2 regions of the Micromonospora sp. NPDC048898 genome follow, and region 2 is predicted to be linked to the other one. Evidence: riboswitches for the same ligand, from Rfam matches in the RefSeq annotation. Region 2 holds a riboswitch; the other holds the start of a gene.

Region 1 (9,500 bases), on a different contig from region 2:
GCCACGTCGTCCACCGGGCGTCCGGTGATCGCCGCGGCCTCCGCGCAGTTCGGCGTCGCCACCCTGGCGTACGGCAGCAGCCGCTCCACCGCACTGACCACGCCGAGCCGGTGTCCACTTGTGGCGACAAGCACCGGATCGACGACGAGCTGCGGCAGCCGGCCGTCCCGGGCGGCCTCGGCGACCACGTCCGCGACCGCCGGGGTGCCGAGCATCCCCGTCTTGACCGCGCGCACGGTGAAATCCATGAGTACGCTGTCCAGCTGCTCGGTCACCGTGCGCGGCGGCATCGGCAGCACGGCGTCGACGCCCCGGGTGTTCTGGGCGGTGACCGCGGTGAGGACGCTCGTGCCGTACGCGCCGAGCGCCGCGAAGACCTTGAGGTCGGCCTGGATGCCCGCGCCGCCGCCGGAGTCGGAGCCGGCAATGGTGAGGATGGTGCTCGGGGTCACTTCTCCTCCTTGGTTGCGGTTGGGGGCGGGGCGTTTGTGGTTGCGGTTTGGGGCTGCGGCCGACAGTGCCCACTCCGGGCGGTCAGGCTTGATCCCTGCGTGGGCACTGTCGGCCGCAGCCCCGTGCGTGGAGACCTGGCTGACCCCGCGCCGGGTTTTGCGAGCTTGGGGGTGACCGCCTCGGCATAGGCGCTGGTCAGGCTCGCCGCTGTTTCGGTGGGGTCTTTTGCGCGCATGATCGTGCCCAGCACTGCCACCCCTGCGGCTCCCGCCTCCACGCAGGCGGTTACCTGTTCCGGGGTTTCGATACCGCCCAGGGCCAGTACCGGTACGTGGCTGATCCTGATCAGCTTGCGCAGCCCTTCGGTGGCCAGGGGTGGGCCGTACCCGGGCTTGGTTCTGGTGGGGTAGACCGGGGAGATGGTGGCGTAGTGCTCGGTGGTCAGGCGGTTCAGCTCGGTCTCGTCGTGGCAGGAGCGGCCGACCAGGCGGTGGGTCGGCGGCGGGTACGGACCGGCGGCGGGCAGGTGCACGGCGTCGCCGCCGAGCGGGTCGGGCCCGGCCACGACGAGGGTTCCACCGACGTCGGCGAGGATCGCGCGCAGGTCGGTGGCGAGGGCGGCGCGCTCGGCGCGGGGCAGGTCCTTCTCCCGCAGCACCACCCAGCGCACTCCCCCGGCCACCGCTCCCGCGACAACCAGGTCCAGCCCACCAGGAGCGACCAACCGATCGGTGAGGACGACAACCCCCGACGGCACGGCCCCCAACGAGATCTTGGAAGGAATGTGCCCCTCCAGGGGCAGTTTGCTTCCAAGATCTACCGGCGGCGGTGACGGTGGCGGCGGCGGTGGTGGCGGTGGCGGTGGCGGTGGGGCGGTCACAGGTTGGGTCTTCCCTCGTCGGGGGTGGACGCCAGCGCGTGGAAGCGGCGGGCGATCCGGCCCGCGCCGGCCGCGAGATGCCCGGCCTCGACCGCGTACCGCATCGCGGTGGCCATCGCCACCGGGTCCGCGGCCCGGGTCACCGCGCTGGCCAGGAGCACCCCGTCGCAGCCCAACTCCATCGCCAGGGCCGCGTCGGAGGCGGTGCCGATGCCGGCGTCGAGGATCACCGGCACGTCGACACCCTGGCGGATGAGCCGGATGTGGTGTGGATTGCCGATGCCCAGCCCCGAGCCGATCGGCGAGCCGGCCGGCATCACCGCGGCACAGCCCACGTCGGCGAGCCGGCGGGCGAGCACCGGGTCGTCACTCGTGTACGGCAGGACGGTGAAACCGTCGGCGACCAACTCCTCGGCGGCGCGGAGCAACTCCACCCCGTCGGGCAGCAGCGTCCGCTCGTCGCCGATCACCTCCAGCTTGACCCAGTCGGTGTCGAACGCGTCCCGGGCCAGCCGGGCCACCTTCACCGCCTCGGTCGCGGTGTGGCAGCCGGCGGTGTTCGGCAGCAGGCGTACCCCGCACCGGTCCAGCAGGTCCAGCAGCCCGCCGGCCGTGCCCGGGGCGGTGTCCACCCGACGCAGCGCCAGCGTGACCAGCTCGGTGCCGGACGCCCGGATCGCCTGCTCCAGCACGTGCAGATTGGCGGCACCACCGGTGCCGAGGATCAGCCGCGAGGTGAACGTCTCCCCACCCAACTCGAACGACACCCCGCTCACCCGCCCTGCGCCGCGGTGAGCACCTCGACCCGGTCACCGTCGCGCAACGCCGTGGTCGCCCAACCCGCCCGGGGCACCACCTCGCCGTTGACCGCGACCGCCACCCCACGCGGTTGTGGCGCGACGTCACGGACCAGGTCGGCCACCGACACCTCACCCGGGACGCTTCGCCCAGCCCCGTTCACCGTCAACTCCACAGGTCCCCCTTCATCGTCGTTTCGGGCTCGCCGTCCGCCGCCGCGCCGACGAACCGAAACGGCTCGCCGACGAACCGCAAGGGCTTGCCGTCCGCCGCCGCGCCGACGAACCGAAACGGCTCGCCAACGAACCGCAAGGGCTTGCCGTCCGCCGCCGCGCCGACGAACCGGTCCGGTCGGAAGGGCGCGAGCAGCGGATCGGGCTCGCCGGCGCGTACCAGTTCGGTGATCAGGTCGGCGGTGACCGGGGTGAGCACGATGCCGTGCCGGTGGTGACCGGTGGCGACCAGGACGTCCGGTCGGCCCGGCAGCGGCCCGAGGATCGGTGCGTTGTCCGGGGTGCCCGGCCGCAGCCCGGCGACCGCCTCGACCAGGTCGTACTCGGCCAGCTCGGGCACCAGGTCGACTCCGGCGCGGAGCAGGCGCTGCACGGCACCGGCGGTGACAGTGGTGTCCGATCGTTCCTCGACAGTCGCGCCGAGCACGACCTCGCCGTTGGGGCGGGGCACCAGGTAGACCGGTTCGCCGTCGGCGTACCCCCGGATCACGTGCCGGAAGCCCGGCGCGACGCCGTCGGGCGCGCGCAGCCGGAGGATCTGGCCCTTCACCGGTCGCACGGGCAGGCCGGTGAGTGCGGCGGCCCCGCAGCCGGCGGCGACCACGGTGACCGAGGCATCCACATCGGACAGCCGCGTGACCGCCTGCGACACCAGCACCGCGCCGGCTCGCTGCGCGGCCGTGCGCAGCGCCGGCACCAGCAGCCGGGGGTCGACCTGGTGGTCGGTCGGCGCGAGCGCGCCGCCGCGCACCCGGGGGGCGAGGGCAGGTTCGAGGTCGCGCAGCTCGCTGGGGAGCAGCGGGGTCACCGGCAGACCCAACCCCTGTTGGTACGCCCACAGCCGGCGCGCCTCGGCCAGGTCGTCGCGGGTCAACCCGACCAGCAGGGTGCCCTCGGTCCGGTAGCCGATGTCGACGCCCGTCGCGTCGGCAAGCTCGGCGGCGAACGTGGGCCAGCGGGCGGCGGACGCCAGCAGCAGTTCGGTCAGCTGCCGCTCACCGAAGTACGCCTCGGCGACCGGGGCGAGCATGCCGGCGGCCACCGCCGACGCCCCCGAGCCGGGTGCCGGATCGTGCACCACCACCCGCAGCCCTCGCGCGGCGCAGCGCCAGGCGATCGCCAACCCGATCGGCCCGGCCCCGATCACCGCCACGTCCGGCCGGACCCGGTCGTCGGACGACGCCGAGTCCGACCGGCCGGTCAGCACGTCAGGGCCTCGATCAGCGTGGCGGTCGCCTGCGCCGGATCGGCGGCGGCGGAGAGCGCGCCGACCACCGCCACCCCGTACGCCCCGGCGGCCCGCAGCTCCCGGACGTGGGCGGCGGTCACGCCACCGATCGCGATGACCGGCACGTCGACGGCGTCGGCGACGGCGCGTACCCCGGTGGGCCCGATGGGGTCCGGCAGGCCGGACTTGGTGCTGGTGGGGTGGCACGGCCCGACGCCCAGGTAGCTGGCTCCCGCCGCGACTGCCGCGGTCGCCGTTTCCGGCGCGCGGGCGGTGGCTCCCAGCACGCCGGTGGGGCCGAGCACCCGACGGGCGGCGGTGACCGGCAGGTCGTCGGCTCCGACGTGGCCGCCGGCGGCACCCACCGCCAACGCCACGTGCAGTCGGTCGTTGACCAGGCAGGTCGCCTCGTACGGCAGGCAGAGCGCCAGCACCCGCCGGGCCAGGTCGTACGCCTCGCGGTCGGTGGCGGAGTCCTCCACCCGGACCTGTACGACCAGGTCGGCGCGGGCCACCGTGAGGGCGGCCCGGACCACGGTGAGCGGGTCCCGACCGGGTCGGGTGTCGGTGATCAGATGCAGTCGCCCCAGGGACGGCACGGCAACTCTCCTCCCTGCGCCGGCATTACCCGGATCAGGTTCGACGGTCGGGGGCTGTCAGCCCCCCTCTCAGCCCGGTACACCGGGCTCCCGTGGGTTACTTGCGTGTCACCGTACGACAGATCCGCCGGTCTGCCAAGGCGGGCTCGGCGGCGGCCGGTGGGCCGGAACGCACCGAATCGAGCTAGATCTGTGGGGCGGTTCATACGGTCCTGTTCGGAATGTCGCCTGCCGTTGCAGAACCGTTACCCGCCGGCATCTTGCCGGACATTGAACCAGTCGAATTAATTTGTTCAGCGATTCGACAAAATGTCGGTGGGGGCGCCCTCGCAGGGTGTGACCACCGACTCCATCAGGGACGGCCTTCGGCGAGCCGACTCCCGCGATCTCCGTCACTACGACACAGGAGGCGGCGTGTCCCGTTCTCGTCGTGCCCGCGTACCCATCACCGCAACCCTCATCTCCCTGGCCCTCGCTTCGACCACCCTGTTCGGCACGCCCGCGCAGGCAGCACCGGCCGCCGCACAGGTCCCCCCACGGGAGGCAGCGGCCGGAACCCCGGTCACCCAGGTGGCGCCGAAGGCGCCCCAGAAGGCCGCCGACGATCCCTTCTCGGTCCTGGTCTTCTCCAAGACTGCCGGTTTCCGGCACGACTCCATCCCCACCGGTGTCGCCGCCCTCCAACAGCTCGGCGCCGCCAACGGGTTCACCGTGGACGCCTCCGAGGACGGCGCCGCGTTCAGCGACGCCAACCTGGCGAAGTACAAGGCCGTGATCTGGCTCTCCACCACCGGTGACGTCCTCAACGCCGAGCAGCAGGCGGCGTTCGAGCGCTACGTGAAGGCCGGGGGCGGTTACGTCGGCATCCACGCCGCGTCGGACACCGAGTACAGCTGGGCCTGGTACGGCGACCTGGTCGGCGCGTACTTCGCCAACCACCCGCAGAACCAGCAGGCCACGGTCAAGGTGGAGGACCACGCCCACCCGTCCACTGCCGAGTTGCCGGACCGCTGGTCCCGGTTCGACGAGTGGTACAACTTCCAGACCAACCCGCGGCCGGACGTGCACGTGCTGGCCAGCCTGGACGAGAAGAGTTACACCCCGGGGGCGGGCGCGATGGGCGCCGACCACCCGACCTCCTGGTGTCAGGACTTCGACGGCGGTCGTTCCTGGTACACCGGTGGCGGGCACACGCGGGAGTCGTTCGCCGAGCCCGAGTTCCTGTCCCACCTGCTCGGCGGCATCCGGACCGCGGCCGGTGTCGCGGACGCCGACTGCGGTGCCACGAAGACCTCGAACTTCGAGAAGATCGCCCTGGACAGCAACACCAGCAACCCGATGGAGCTGGACATCGCCCCCGACGGGCGGGTCTTCTACATCGAGCGCGACGGCCGGGTGCAGATCATCAAGCCGGACACCGGCAGCACCGTCACCGCCGTCGACCTGGATGTCTTCACCGGCAACGAGGACGGTCTGATCGGCATCCGGCTCGACCCGGACTTCGCCACCAACAAGTGGGTGTATCTCTACTACGCCCCGAACGACAACGTCACGCGCAACCTGCTGTCCCGGTTCACCGTGACCGGCGACACCATCGACCCGGCGAGCGAGAAGCAGGTGCTGCGGGTCGACACGCAGCGCAACACCTGCTGCCACGCGGGCGGCAGCATGACGTTCGACAGCGCCGGCAACCTCTACCTGGCCACCGGTGACAACACCAACCCGTTCGAGTCCAACGCGTACTCGCCGCTCGACGAGCGCCCGGGCCGCCAGGACTACGACGCGCAGCGCACGTCGGCGAACACCAACGACCTGCGCGGCAAGGTGATCCGGATCCACCCGGAGGACGACGGGACGTACACCGTTCCGACGGGCAACCTCTTCGCGCCGGGCACCGCGAAGACCCGTCCCGAGATCTACGCGATGGGCTTCCGCAACCCGTTCCGGATCGGCACGGACCCGAAGACCGACACGCTGTACGTCGGGGACTACGGGCCGGACGCCAACGCGAACAACCCGACCCGGGGCCCCCGCGGTCTGGTCGAGTGGAACATCGTCACCCCCGGCAACTACGGCTGGCCGTACTGCACGGGCACGAACGAGGCGTACAACGACTACACGTTCCCGTCCGGCCCGAGCGGGGCGAAGTTCGACTGCGCCGCACCGGTGAACGACTCGCCGAACAACACCGGCCTGACCAACCTCCCCCCGGTCGTCCCGGCCACCGTCGACTACGGCTACGCCGGTGACGCGCGGTACCCGGAGATCGGTGGCGGCGGCGCGCCGATGGGCGGCCCGGCCTACCGGTACGACCCCAACCTCAACTCCACCCGCAAGTGGCCGGCCTACTACGACGGCAAGGCGCTGCTCGGCGAGTGGAACCAGAACAAGATGTACACGATGCAGGTGACCGCCGACGGCAAGTCGCTTGTGGACATCAACCAGTTGCTCACCGGCATGAGCATGATCCGGCCGATGGACTTCGAGTTCGGTCCGGACGGCGCGTTGTACCTGATCGAGTGGGGCAGCGGATTCGGCGGCAACAACGACAACTCCGGCATCTACCGGATCGACTACACCGCCGGTGACCGCGCGCCGATCGCGGCAGCGTCCGCCAACCCCAGCTGGGGTCCGGCGCCGTTGACCGTCACGTTCTCCAGCGACGGCTCCCGGGACCCGGACGGTGGCGCGCTCACCTACGCCTGGTCCTTCGGCGACGGGCAGACCTCCACCGAGGCGAACCCGACGCACACCTACGTGACGCCGGGCAACTACACCGCCCAGCTCACCGTGACCAACGCGAAGGGCCGTACCGCGGTGGGCAACGTGCCGATCACCGTGGGCAACACCGCACCGACGGTCACCATCGAGTTCCCGCCGGACGGTGGTTTCTTCAACTGGGGTGACCAGGTCAAGTACACGATCAAGGTGACCGACCCCGAGGACGGGCAGATCGACTGCGCCAAGGTGAACCTCCAGGTGCTGCTCGGTCACGACGAGCACGCCCACCCGCTGGAGCAGCACACCGGCTGCACCGGCACCGTCCAGACGTCGCTCGCCTCCGGGCACGGCGCCGAGGCGAACGTGTTCGCGGTCTTCGAGGCCACCTACACCGACGAGGGTGGTGCCGGCGGCGCGGGTGCGCTCACCGGTCGGCAGATCGAGATCCTGCAGCCCAAGCAGAAGCAGGCCGAGTACTTCACGGCCACCGGCCGGACGCCGGTGAGCACCGGCGGCGGAGACGCCGGCGTGCAGCGGGAGGCCGCGGCCGACACCGCCGGTGGCGGCCAGAGCATCGCGTTCATCGAGGACGGTGACTGGTGGTCGGTCGCTCCGGCGGACCTGACCAACATCACCGAGATCCGGTTCCGGGCCGCCTCGGCCGCCGCCGGCGGTCGGATCGAGGTCCGCGCCGGTGCGGTCGACGGACCGGTGGTCGCCACGGCCGTCGTGCCGACGACAGGCGCGTGGCAGACGTACACGGACGTGAGCGCGCCGGTCACCGGTGCCGCGAGCGGCTCGCTGTTCTTCGTGGCCCGCGACCCGAACGGCGGAACAGGTTCGCTGTTCAACGTCAACTGGATGGACTTCGTCGGCCGCGGTGTCACCGAGAACGCGCCGCCTGCGGTCAGTGCCACGGCCACCCCGGCCACCGGCACCGCGCCGGTCACCGTCGCCTTCGACGGCACGGCGACCGACGCCGAGGGCAACACCCCGCTGACGTACGCCTGGGACTTCGGTGACGGAGGCACGGCGACCACCCTGGACGCCAGCCACACGTACACCAACGCGGGCACCTTCACGGCCACCCTCACGGTGACCGACAGCAAGGGCGCCAAGGCGTACACCACGGTGCCGGTGCGGGTGGACGCTCCGGACACGTCCTGCCTCGGGGCGCGCTCGGACGACTTCAACGGCAACACCCTGGACAAGGGCCGGTGGACCAGCGTGGTCCGGGAGAACCAGCTCTACTCGCTCAGTGGCGGCGCGCTGCGGCTGCCCACCGGGGTGGGTGACCTCTACGGGGCTCGCAACGACGCCACCAACCTGGTGCTCCAGGCGGCTCCGACCGGCGCCTGGGAGATGACCACCAAGGTCACCCTCCCGGTGACGGCCAACTACCAGCAGGCTGGCCTGCTGGTGTACGGCGACGACGACAACTACGCCAAGGTGGACCTGCTCTACAACGGCAGCCGGCGGGTGGAGTTCATCCGGGAGACCGCGGCCACGCCTCGCAACGAGGCCGCCGACGCCACCAACGCACCGGCGGGTGACACCGTGTACCTGCGGATCACCAGCGACGGGACGAACCTGACCGCGTCCGCCTCGGGCGACGGGCAGACCTTCACCCCGGTCGGCCGTTCGGCCGCGCTCGCCGGCATCACCAACCCGCGGATCGGGGTCTTCGCCCTCAACGGTGGCACCGAGGCACCTGTTGTCGACGCGGCCTTCGACTCGTTCGTGGTCACGCCGGACGCCCCGGCCGGCCCGGTCGACCCGTCGGACGAGTTCACCGGCAGTTCGCTGGACAAGTGCCGGTGGGACGCCATCACGCGGGAGGACACCGCCGGTTACCGGGTCACCGATGGCGCGTTGCGGATCGACGTGCCCAACGGTGACATCTACGGCACCGACAACACCGGGCCGAAGAACTTCATCCTCCAGACCGCGCCGTCCGGCGACTGGACCCTGGAGACGAAGGTCGACGGCAGCCTGCTGAACGAGCAGTACCAGCAGGCCGGTCTGCTCGTGCAGGCGGATGACGACAACTACCTGAAGTTGGACTTCATCGCGGACAACCAGGCCGGCCAGGCGGTGACGCGGCGGATCGAGTTCCGCAGCGAGATCGCCGGGGTGGTGCAGACCCCGCAGCCGGAGGCGACCAGCCTCACCTCGGCGGTGTGGCACCTGCGGCTGGCCCGCACGGGCAACACGTTCACGGCGTCGTACTCGGCGGACGGCACGACCTGGACCGCGTTGGAGGCGCTGACCAACAGCGCCGTCGGGGCCACCCCGAAGGTCGGGCTGTTCACCCTCGGCGCCAACCAGACGGCGTCGAAGACCGCCTCGTTCGACTACTTCCGGCTCAGCACGGAGGTGGCCGACGAGACCGCGCCGGTCACCACCGCGGCGGTCTCCGGCACCCCGACCGAGGGGTGGTACACCGGGCCGGTGACTGTCACGCTCACCGCCGCCGACGAGGCCGGCGGTAGCGGCATCGCCGGTACGGAGTACCAGCTGGACGGGGCCACCACCTGGACGGCGTACACCGCACCGGTGGCCATCACCGGCGACGGCGAGCACGAGCT
Region 2 (9,500 bases):
CAGGTCGGCGAAGAGGTCGACCAACTCCCGCCAGGTCCGCCGGTCCTGGCCGAAGGTGGGTTCGTCGCAGATCAGCAGGCGGGGCGCGGTGGCCAGGGCGGTCGCCACACTCAGCCGCCGCGCCTCACCACCGGAGAGGGTGTACGGGTTGGCAGCCGCGAGGCGGCCCAGGCGCAGCCGTTCCAGCAGCCCGGACACGGTCTGCTTGACGGCCGCCTCGGGTTGACCGGTCCGGCGTGGGCCGAGTGCCAGCTCGTCGAAGACGGTGCTGGTGACGAACTGGTGCTCCGGATCCTGGAAGACCGACCCGATCCGCCGGGCCAGTGCGGGGGCCGGCCAGCGGTGTGGGGGAGTGCGGTGGTCGGTGCCGGCCAACTCGACGGATGCGGTGACCCGTCCGGCGCCCGGCCGGAGCAACCCGCCGAGCAGCAACGCCAGGGTGGACTTGCCGGCGCCGTTGGGTCCGCGTACGGCGAGTGCCTCGCCGGCGCGTACCGCCAGGTCGGTGGAGCCCAGCCGGGGCGGCAGGCCGAGCCGGTCGGCGGTGAGCAGCAGGTCCCCGGGCGCGGCGGTGGCCGGCCGGGGCGCGATGGGGTGACCGGGCACCCAGACCCCCTCGGCGGCAAGCGTGCCACCGTGGGCGGCGAAGACGGCCTCGGGTGTGCCGTCCGCGCGGACCCCGCCGCCAGGTTCCAGGACGACCACCCGGTCGACGAGTGGCAGCGCCTCGGCGATCCGGTGCTCGACCAGGATCAGCGTGGTGTCGGCGTCCAGCGCGCCGGCCACCGCCTGTCGGATCAGGTCGGCCCCGGCCGGATCGAGGTTGGCGGTCGGCTCGTCCAACAGCAGCAGCTCCGGACGCAGCGCCAGTGCGCCGGCCAGGGCGAGGCGTTGCTGTTCGCCGCCGGAGAGCGCGGCGGTGGGGCGGTCCCGGCGGTACGGGAAGCCGACGCGGCGCAGCGCCTCGTCCACCCGGGGCCAGATCTCGTCGGTCGGTACGCCGCGGTTCTCCAGCCCGAACGCGACGTCGTCGCCGCAGCGCGCCATCACCAGTTGGGTTTCCGGGTCCTGGAAGACGATGCCGACGCGTTCCCGTCCCTTGCGCGGGTCGAGACCGTCGATCTCGACGGTGCCCTCCTGCTCGCCGGAGTCGTCGGGGAGCAGCCCGGCCAGCGCGCTGAGCAGGGTGCTCTTACCGGCCCCGGAGGGCCCGAGCAGCAGAACCCGCTCCCCAGCCTCGACCCGCAGATCAACCCCGCGCAGAGCCCAGGCGCGCCGCCCGGCGTGCCGCCACCCGAACCCCCGCAGCAGTACCCCGCCCACCACACCCACCCCCTCCCGGCCCCGGGCCCACCCGCATTTCAACGGGACAAGGTCAGATCAGTGCTCGGTCTCGGCCTACCGGGAAGCGGTCCAGGACTCCGGTCTTGGCCAGGGACTCGGTCAGCAGCCACCCGCCGGCACCGGCGATCACGGTGGCGCTGACGATGGTGATCAGCGCGTACGGGAGGCGGTAGTCGGTGAACGCGTAGTCGGCGTTCCAGACGAAGAAGTCGAACAGTGCGGCGCTGAGACCGGTCAGTGCGCCGGCCAGCAGCGCGGTCGGCAGCCGGTACGACCGGTAGCGGAAGGCGGCGAACGCCAGCTCCGCGCCGATGCCCTGCACGATGCCCTGCGGGATCACCGTGCCGGCCCACTGGCTGCCCAGCAGCGCGGAGAGGACCGCGGCCACCGTCTCGCAGTAGAGCGCGGCGCCGGGCTTGCGGATGACCAGGCCGCCGATCACGGCCGGCATCAGCCAGACGCCGTAGAGCAGCGCCTGCGCCGGCGGGAAGAAGGTGAAGGCGCCCTCGGTGGCGCTCCAGACCAGGCCCCAGGCCCAGAAGATGACGCCGAAGGCGACCGCGAGCACCGAGGCGACCACGATGTCGATGGTCCGCCAGCGGCCGGTGTCGGTGGTGGATTTCATGTATTGCTCCCAGTTCTGACTGCGAACCAGGAGAAGACGCACGCCGCACGCCCGGTGGCACCGGACGGCGGCGCGGCTGGAGGTCGACCGAACTCCCTGCGCTGGCATTACCCAGATCAGGTTCGAGGGTCTGCGGGCGTGCCCGCACTCTCAGCGCTGTGCGCTCCCCTGTCGGATGTGAAGTTGTCTCGACGACGCTAACACCGACCAGGGGTGCCGGCCTAGCAGGGCTTCCACCCAGCGGCCGGCCGTACGTCGGCTGGGTAGGCTGACGATCATGCGGGTCGACGCGCGAGGTCTCACGTTCGAGGTAACCGCCGGCGGTCCGTCGGACGGCGTACCCGTCCTGCTGCTGCACGGCTTCCCCCAACACCGCGGCGAGTGGGACGACGTGGTGCCCGCGTTGCACGCGGCCGGGCTGCGCACGTACGCGCTGGACCAGCGCGGCTACTCGCCCGGCGCGCGGCCGACGGCGGTGGCCGACTACCGGATCCCCGAGCTGGTCGCCGACGTGGTGGCGGTGCTCGACGCCCTGGGGCTGGACACCGTCCACCTGGTCGGCCACGACTGGGGCGCGATCGTGGCCTGGGCCGTCGCCTCCGGGCACCCGGACCGGGTCCGTACGCTGACCGCGGTGTCCGTGCCCCATCCGGCCGCCATGGCGTACGCCCTGGCCAACGACGGTCAGCAGAAGGCCCGCTCGTCGTACATCGCGTTGTTCCGTAAGCCGGGGACCGCGGAGAGGGTGCTGCTGGCGTGGAACGCGACAGCGCTGTGCAAGATGCTCGGTGGGGTGGGCGACGCGCCCCGGGTGGACCGCTACGCCGCCCCGATGCGTGCGCCGGGGGCGCTCACCGCCGCGCTGAACTGGTACCGGGCGATGTCCCGCGCCGACCTGGCCGGCGTCGGCCCGGTCGCGGTGCCCACCACCTACGTCTGGAGTGACCGGGACGTCGCCATCGGCCGGAGTGCCGCCGAGGCGTGTGCGGCGAACGTCACCGGGGCGTACCGCTTCGTGCCGTTGACCGGTGTGAGTCACTGGATTCCGGACACGGCGCCGGGTCCGCTCGCCGAGGCGATCCTGGCCCGGGCCGCCGGAACGGCCTGAGCCGTGCGGGTCGGTCGGAAAGGGGCACCGTGACGCGGACGACTTCGACGCGTTGGGCGGACCTGGAGGCCACCGGGGCGGCGCACAGCGGACCGGTCGGCACCGGGACCGGCAGCTTGATGCGCCAGCGGGCGGCTGTCGACTTCGGGGTGCGCTGGCTGGACCGTAATCGGACGACGGAGGACGCATGACGGTGAGTGCCGAGGCCTACCTGGCCGTGGTGACCGAGACGATCGGTCGGGTGGCCGCCAGCCAGCGGGAGGCGGTGGGGCGAGCCGCCGACCTGATCGCCGACGCCGTACGCGCCGACGGGGTGGTGCACGCGTTCGGCACCGGACACTCCGAGGCCCTCGCCATGGAGATCGCCGGCCGGGCGGGTGGGCTGGTGCCGACCAACCGGATCGCGCTGCGTGACCTGGTGCTGCTCGGCGGTGAGCCGGCCGAGCGGCTTGGTCCGTTGCTGGAGCGGGACCCGGCGGTGGCCCACCGGCTCTACGAGCTGGCTCCGGTACGGCCCGCCGACGTTTTCGTTCTCGCCTCGAACTCCGGGGTCAACGGCGCGATGGTGGAGTTCGCCACCCTTGTCAAGGAACGTGGCCACGCCCTGGTGGCGATCACCTCGGCGCAGCACTCTGGCCGGATGACCTCCCGCCACCCGTCCGGGCGCAAGCTGGCCGACCTCGCGGACGTCGTGCTCGACAACGGTGCGCCGTACGGTGACGCGACGCTGCCGCTGCCCGGCGGCGGCGCGGTCGGCGCGGTCTCCTCGATCACCGCCGCGTTGCTGGCCCAGCAGGTCACGGTGGAGGTGGTGGCGCGGCTGCTGGCGGCGGGGGAGCGTCCGCCGGTCTACCTGTCGGCGAACATCCCCGACGGCGACGCGCACAACACGGAATTGGAGACCCGGTACGCCGGTCGAATCCGGCGCGGGTCCTGACGCGGTGCTGATGGCCGAGGTGCGTCCGGAAGGTGAACGACGGATGTCGTGAACCCGTTTCACGCTCGCCCAGGTGGGGCATTGGCGTTGCTGTCGGCGGCCGGGACCGTCGGCAGTAGCGTCGCACCGGAGGTAGCGCGTGTCCAAGGAGACCGAGAAGCAGCGTTGGCAGCGCAATTTCGCCGACCTGTTGCAGGAGTTGCGGGTCGCACAGACGGGCGTGCAGATCCTCTTCGCCTTCCTGCTCACCCTGCCGTTCAGTAACGGGTTCACCAGGACCACGGAGTTCCAGCGGGACGTCTACATCGTCGCGCTGCTCGCCGCGGCCGCCGCGACCGCGATGATCATCTCGCCGGTGGCGTTCCACCGGGCGCTGTTCCGGCAGGGGCGCAAGCCGGAGTTGGTGCGCTTCGCGCACCGGATGGCCACCGGTGGTCTCGCCTTCATGCTGATCGCGATGGTCAGCGCGGTGCTGCTGATCACCGACTTCGTGCTGGACCGGCCGATCGCCTTCGTGCTCAGTGCGCTGACCGGGCTCTGGTTCATCACGTTCTGGGCCGCCCTGCCGTTCGCTCGCCGCAACTGGGGTGAGGACGACATGGACGACGAGGACGACGACCCGGACGAGATCGCCGGCCGCTGATCTGACAGATCTCCACCGATCGCTACCCCCGGGTAACAACCGGGGGTAGCGTGACGACAGTCGCGCATGTCGACGCAGCCGCACCGAGGTTCGAGGGGGCAGCCGTGACCACGACGCAGGACGGCAGACCAACACCGGACGGCCCCGACTCCGACGCCGCACCCCGCACCGCCGGTGCCGTGGCCCCGTTGCCCGAGGAGGCCGGGCAGGTCTCGGAGAAGGAGGCCCGGCAGGTCGCCGAGGCCGCCCGCGAGTCCACCTGGGACCGGCCCAGCTTCGGCAAGGAGCTGTTCCTCGGCCGCTTCCGACTCGACCTGATCGACCCGTGGCCCCGATCCGATCCGGACGACGTGGCTCGCGCCGAGGAGTTCCTCGGTCGGTTCCGCGCCTTCCTGACCTCCGAGGTGGACGGGGCCGCCATCGAGCGCGACGCGTCCATTCCGGACTCGGTGTTCCACGGCCTGGCCGACCTCGGCGCGTTCGGCATGAAGGTCGACCGGAAGTACGGCGGGCTGGGGCTGAGCAACCTGCACTACTGCCGGGCGCTGATGCTGGCCGGCTCGGTCAGCCCGGCCATCGGCGCGCTGCTCTCCGCGCACCAGTCGATCGGGGTGCCGCAGCCGCTGAAGATGTTCGGCACCGACGAGCAGAAGCAACGCTTCCTGCCCCGGCTCGCCGCCGGCGAGGTGTCCGCGTTCCTGCTCACCGAACCGGACGTCGGCTCCGACCCGGCCCGGCTGGCCACCACCGCCGAGCCGACCGAGGACGGCACCGGCTACCGGCTCAACGGGGTGAAGCTCTGGGCCACCAACGGCATCGTGGCCACCCTGCTGGTGGTGATGGCCCGGGTGCCGGCCACCGAGGGTCGGCGGGGCGGGATCACCGCCTTCGTGGTGGACGGCGACAGCGCCGGCATCACCGTCGAACGGCGCAACGAGTTCGTCGGCCTGCGTGGCCTGGAAAACAGCCTCACCCGGTTCCACGACGTGTTCGTGCCCGCCGAGAACGTCATCGGCGGCGAGGGCAAGGGGCTGAAGATCGCCCTGACCACCCTGAACACCGGCCGCCTGTCGTTGCCGGCGATGTGCGTGGGCGCCGGCAAGTGGGCGTTGAACGTGGCCCGGGGCTGGGCCGCCGACCGGGTCCAGTGGGGCCGGCCGGTAGGCGAGCACGAGGCCGTCGCGCAGAAGCTCTCCTTCATCGCCGCCACCACGTACGGCATGGAGACCATGCTCGACCTCTGCTGCCTGCTCGCCGACGACGACCACAACGACATCCGGATCGAGGCCGCGCTGGTCAAGCTGTACGCCAGCGAGATGGCCTGGAAGGTCGGCGACGAGCTGGTCCAGATCCGGGGCGGGCGCGGCTACGAGACGGCCGACTCGCTGGCCGCCCGTGGCGAACGCCCGGCCAACGTCGAGCAGGTGCTCCGCGACCTGCGCATCAACCGGATCTTCGAGGGCTCCACCGAGATCATGCACCTGCTGATCGCGCGGGAGGCGGTCGACGCCCACCTGTCGGTGGCCGGCGACATCATCGACCCGGACGCGGGGCTGGGCCGCAAGGCACGCGCCGGCGCCCGAGCCGGTGCCTTCTACGCGAAGTGGCTGCCCACCCTGGCCGTCGGCCGGGGGCAGAGCCCATCGGCGTACGCCGAGTTCGGGCCGCTCGCCGCGCACCTGCGCCAGGTGGAGCGGTCGTCGCGCAAGCTGGCCCGGTCGACGTTCTACGCGATGTCCCGCTGGCAGGGAAAGATGGAGCGTAAGCAGGCGTTCCTCGGCCGCGTGGTGGACATCGGCGCCGAGTTGTTCGCGATGTCCGCGGTCTGCGTCCGGGCCAACGCCGAGCGGGGCAACCGCCCGGAAAATGTCGAGCTGGCCGACCTGTTCTGCCGGCAGGCGCGGGTGCGGGTGGACGCCCTGTTCAACGCCCTGTGGGACAACACCGACTCGGTCGACACCGCCGCCGCGAAGCGCGTCCTCGCCGGCCGTTACGCGGGCCTGGAGGAGGGCGTGATCACCCCGTCCGACGAACTGCCCTGGGTGGCCCGCTGGTCGGCCGGCCCGTCCACCGCCAAGGACGTCCGCCGCCGCATCCCGCCGAAGCCGTGACCGCACCGCCCGGCGCCACTTCGAGCAGGGCCGGCTCGGCGGCGGCCGGCGCAGGTCAGTGGGCGACGGCGCGGGTCAGTGAGCGACGGCGCGGTCAGCGGGCCACGGCGCGGGTCAGTGGGCGACGGCGCGGGTCAGCGGGCCACGGCGCGGGTCAGCGGGCCACGGCGCGGGTCAACCGGCGATCGCCCAGGCCAGCACCGCCGCCAGGATCAGGCCGTTGAGCGCCGCAAGGCCCAGGTAGGCCGCTGGCGGGATCTTCTTGCCCCGGCGGACGAAGGACACAAGGACGGCGGCGTAGCCGAGCAGCAGGACGGCGATGACGACCAGGAAGTAGAACACTCGAAGACCTTAACGGTCCCCGCCCTGCGGGCCGGGGCGGCGCGGTGGTCGGCACCGCAGTTGTGTTGATCAGGTGATGAAAAGTAGGTCAGAAGCAGCACGAGGACCTACTTTTCATCACCTGATCACGGCACGAGCGGTGCTCGCCGGCACGTGCGGTGATCACGGCACGAGCGGTGCTCGCCGGCACGTGCGGTGATCACGGCACGTGCGGTGATCACGGCACGTGCGGTGATCACGGCACGTGCGGTGATCGTCAGCGGCCACGGCTGCGCAGGCCGAGTTGGCGCAGCTCCAGCGCTGCCAGCGCGTCTACCGTCGCGTCGTCGCCGCGGCGCCACGCCTCGGCGACGTCCGGACCGATCCGGGTCAGCCGGCCCAGTGGCTGGGTGGCCAGCGCGCGCAGGGCGAGCAGGTCCCGACCGGCCGGCCCGGCGGCCAGCTGCGCGGCCGAGCCGGCCCGACGCATCCAGCGGACCCGCAGCGGCAGCCAACCGAGCAGCACGATGCCGAGCGGGAAGATCAGCACCGCGATGGTGAGGGCGAGGGCGAGCTGGTCGACGAGGTGCTGCTGGTCGCGGCCGGCGTCGGCGAGCCCCCGTGCGGCGTCGGCGGCCTGCCGGAAGGGTGCGGTCAGCTCGTCGCCGACAAGCGGCACCCGGCGAACCTTGCTGCCGGCGTCGGCGAGGTTGTCGGCGAGCCCGCTACCGGCGCCCTCCAACTTCTGCCCCGGTACGGCGAGCTTCTGCACCAGGTCGTGCAGCCACAGGGCGCCGCGGATCGCCACGTACACCCAGGCGACGACGAGCAGGTCGGTGAGCAACTGACGGGCGGCGGTCGGAAACCGATCGGCATAGATTTTCACGCCGGACAGCGTGCCACGATCCGAGCGCGGACGGCACGGTCGGATCGACAGTCAGCGGACGCAGGTCGGGCAGGTGCCGAAGATCTCCAGGGTGTGGCTGACGTCGGCGTAGCCGTGCTGCGCGGCGACCCGGTCGGCCCAGCTCTCCACCGCGGGCCCGGCCACCTCGACGGTGCGCCCGCAGGCCCGGCAGACCAGGTGGTGATGGTGGCCCTCGCTGCACCGACGGTAGAGGTGCTCGCCGCCCGGCGGCCGCATCACGTCGATCTCGCCCGTGTCGGCCAGCCCCTGCAGGGTGCGGTAGACGGTGGTCAGGCCGACCCGCTCGCCACGCTGGCGCAGCATCGCGTGCAGGTCCTGGGCGCTGTGGAAGCCCTCCATCTCGGCCAGCAGCGCACTCACCGCCGAACGCTGCCGGGTGTTGCGCACCGCGGTGCCGCTCTCGCTCTCGCTCATGATCCCTCCCCGGCGTGGCTGACCGCGTCCGCCACGATGTGCGCGACGTGCTCGTCGACCAGGCTGTAGGCGATCTCGCGACCTCGGCGGGAACCCCGCACCACACCAGCGCCGCGCAGCACCCGCAGGTGCTGGGAGACCAGCGGTTGCGCGGCACCGAGTTTGTCCACCAGCTCGTGCACGCACCGCTCACCGCTGGCCAGCTCACTGACGATGGCCAGCCGGATGGGCGCCGACAGGGCGCGGAGCAACTCGCTGGCCCCGTCGAACCCCTCGTAGCCCGTCGCGCTGGTCATCCTGTAACGGTAACCAATACCAGCGACGGCGCCCCGCTCAGGATCGGCCCAGCACGACCTCGTGGGGTTCGGCGGTTGGCACGGCGGCCGGCGTGGACCGCCGGCGCAGTGTCCGCCAGACCCCACCGGCGACGGCGACCACCAGGAAGGAGGCGATCGCGACGAGCACCACCGAGGCGCCCGGCGCGGTGTCCGCGGTGGCCGCCACCCAGACACCGGAGCCGGCGGCGAAGAGCCCGAGGGCCATCGCCGCGGTCATGGTGCTGCGGAAACCCCGGGTGACCTGCTGGGCGGTGGCGACCGGCACCACCATCAACGCGCTGATCAACAGCACCCCGACGGCCCGCATCGCGATGGTCACGGTGATCGCGGTGGCGACCGCGATCAGCAGGTTCAGCGTACGCACCGGCAGGCCGGAGACCCGGGCGTACTCCTCGTCGTGGCTGACCGCGAAGAGCGCCGGGCGCAGCGCGATCATCGTGACCAGGATCGCCGCGCCGAGCACCGCGATGGTGATCACATCGGCGAGGGAGGTGGTGATCAGTGACCCGAACAGGTAGGCGTTCAGGTTCGCGCTCGTCGCGTCGGAGAGGCCGACCAGCAGCACGCCGCCCGCGATGCCGCCGTAGAAGAGCAGGGCCAGGGCCAGGTCACCGGAGGTACGCCCACGGGCCCGGACCACCTCGATGGCGATCGCGCCGGCGGTGGCGACGAGCACCGCGACAAGCACCGGCGAGCGGTTGAGCAGCAGGCCCGCCCCGACGCCGGTCAGG

What was found. A riboswitch is a leader RNA that binds a small molecule or an ion and turns the genes downstream of it on or off. The one in region 2 is predicted to bind thiamine pyrophosphate.
Region 1: it holds a riboswitch for thiamine pyrophosphate, as region 2 does, so the genes downstream of both, thiE (thiamine phosphate synthase) here and ACGFIQ_RS28375 (ECF transporter S component) in region 2, are expected to answer to the same signal.

Annotation. Positions count from the first base shown of each region.
Region 1 is NZ_JBICUF010000003.1:555,324-564,823, forward strand. Features, by position in the region: gene thiD (bifunctional hydroxymethylpyrimidine kinase/phosphomethylpyrimidine kinase) at 1-452, opposite strand, end outside; partial or broken gene ACGFIQ_RS12845 (thiamine phosphate synthase) at 535-1,210, opposite strand; gene ACGFIQ_RS12850 (thiazole synthase) at 1,330-2,109, opposite strand; gene thiS (sulfur carrier protein ThiS) at 2,106-2,306, opposite strand; gene thiO (glycine oxidase ThiO) at 2,297-3,568, opposite strand; gene thiE (thiamine phosphate synthase) at 3,565-4,191, opposite strand; TPP riboswitch at 4,186-4,295, opposite strand; gene ACGFIQ_RS12870 (ThuA domain-containing protein) at 4,606-9,500, shown strand, end outside.
Region 2 is NZ_JBICUF010000014.1:124,348-133,847, reverse strand. Features, by position in the region: partial or broken gene ACGFIQ_RS28380 (ATP-binding cassette domain-containing protein) at 1-1,323, opposite strand, end outside; gene ACGFIQ_RS28375 (ECF transporter S component) at 1,376-1,969, opposite strand; TPP riboswitch at 2,045-2,149, opposite strand; gene ACGFIQ_RS28370 (alpha/beta fold hydrolase) at 2,247-3,077, shown strand; gene ACGFIQ_RS28365 (hypothetical protein) at 3,107-3,268, shown strand; gene ACGFIQ_RS28360 (sugar isomerase domain-containing protein) at 3,265-4,014, shown strand; gene ACGFIQ_RS28355 (DUF6328 family protein) at 4,154-4,657, shown strand; gene ACGFIQ_RS28350 (acyl-CoA dehydrogenase family protein) at 4,762-6,768, shown strand; gene ACGFIQ_RS28345 (hypothetical protein) at 6,943-7,110, opposite strand; gene ACGFIQ_RS28340 (hypothetical protein) at 7,367-7,975, opposite strand; gene ACGFIQ_RS28335 (Fur family transcriptional regulator) at 8,027-8,431, opposite strand; gene ACGFIQ_RS28330 (metalloregulator ArsR/SmtB family transcription factor) at 8,428-8,727, opposite strand; gene ACGFIQ_RS28325 (metal ABC transporter permease) at 8,765-9,500, opposite strand, start outside.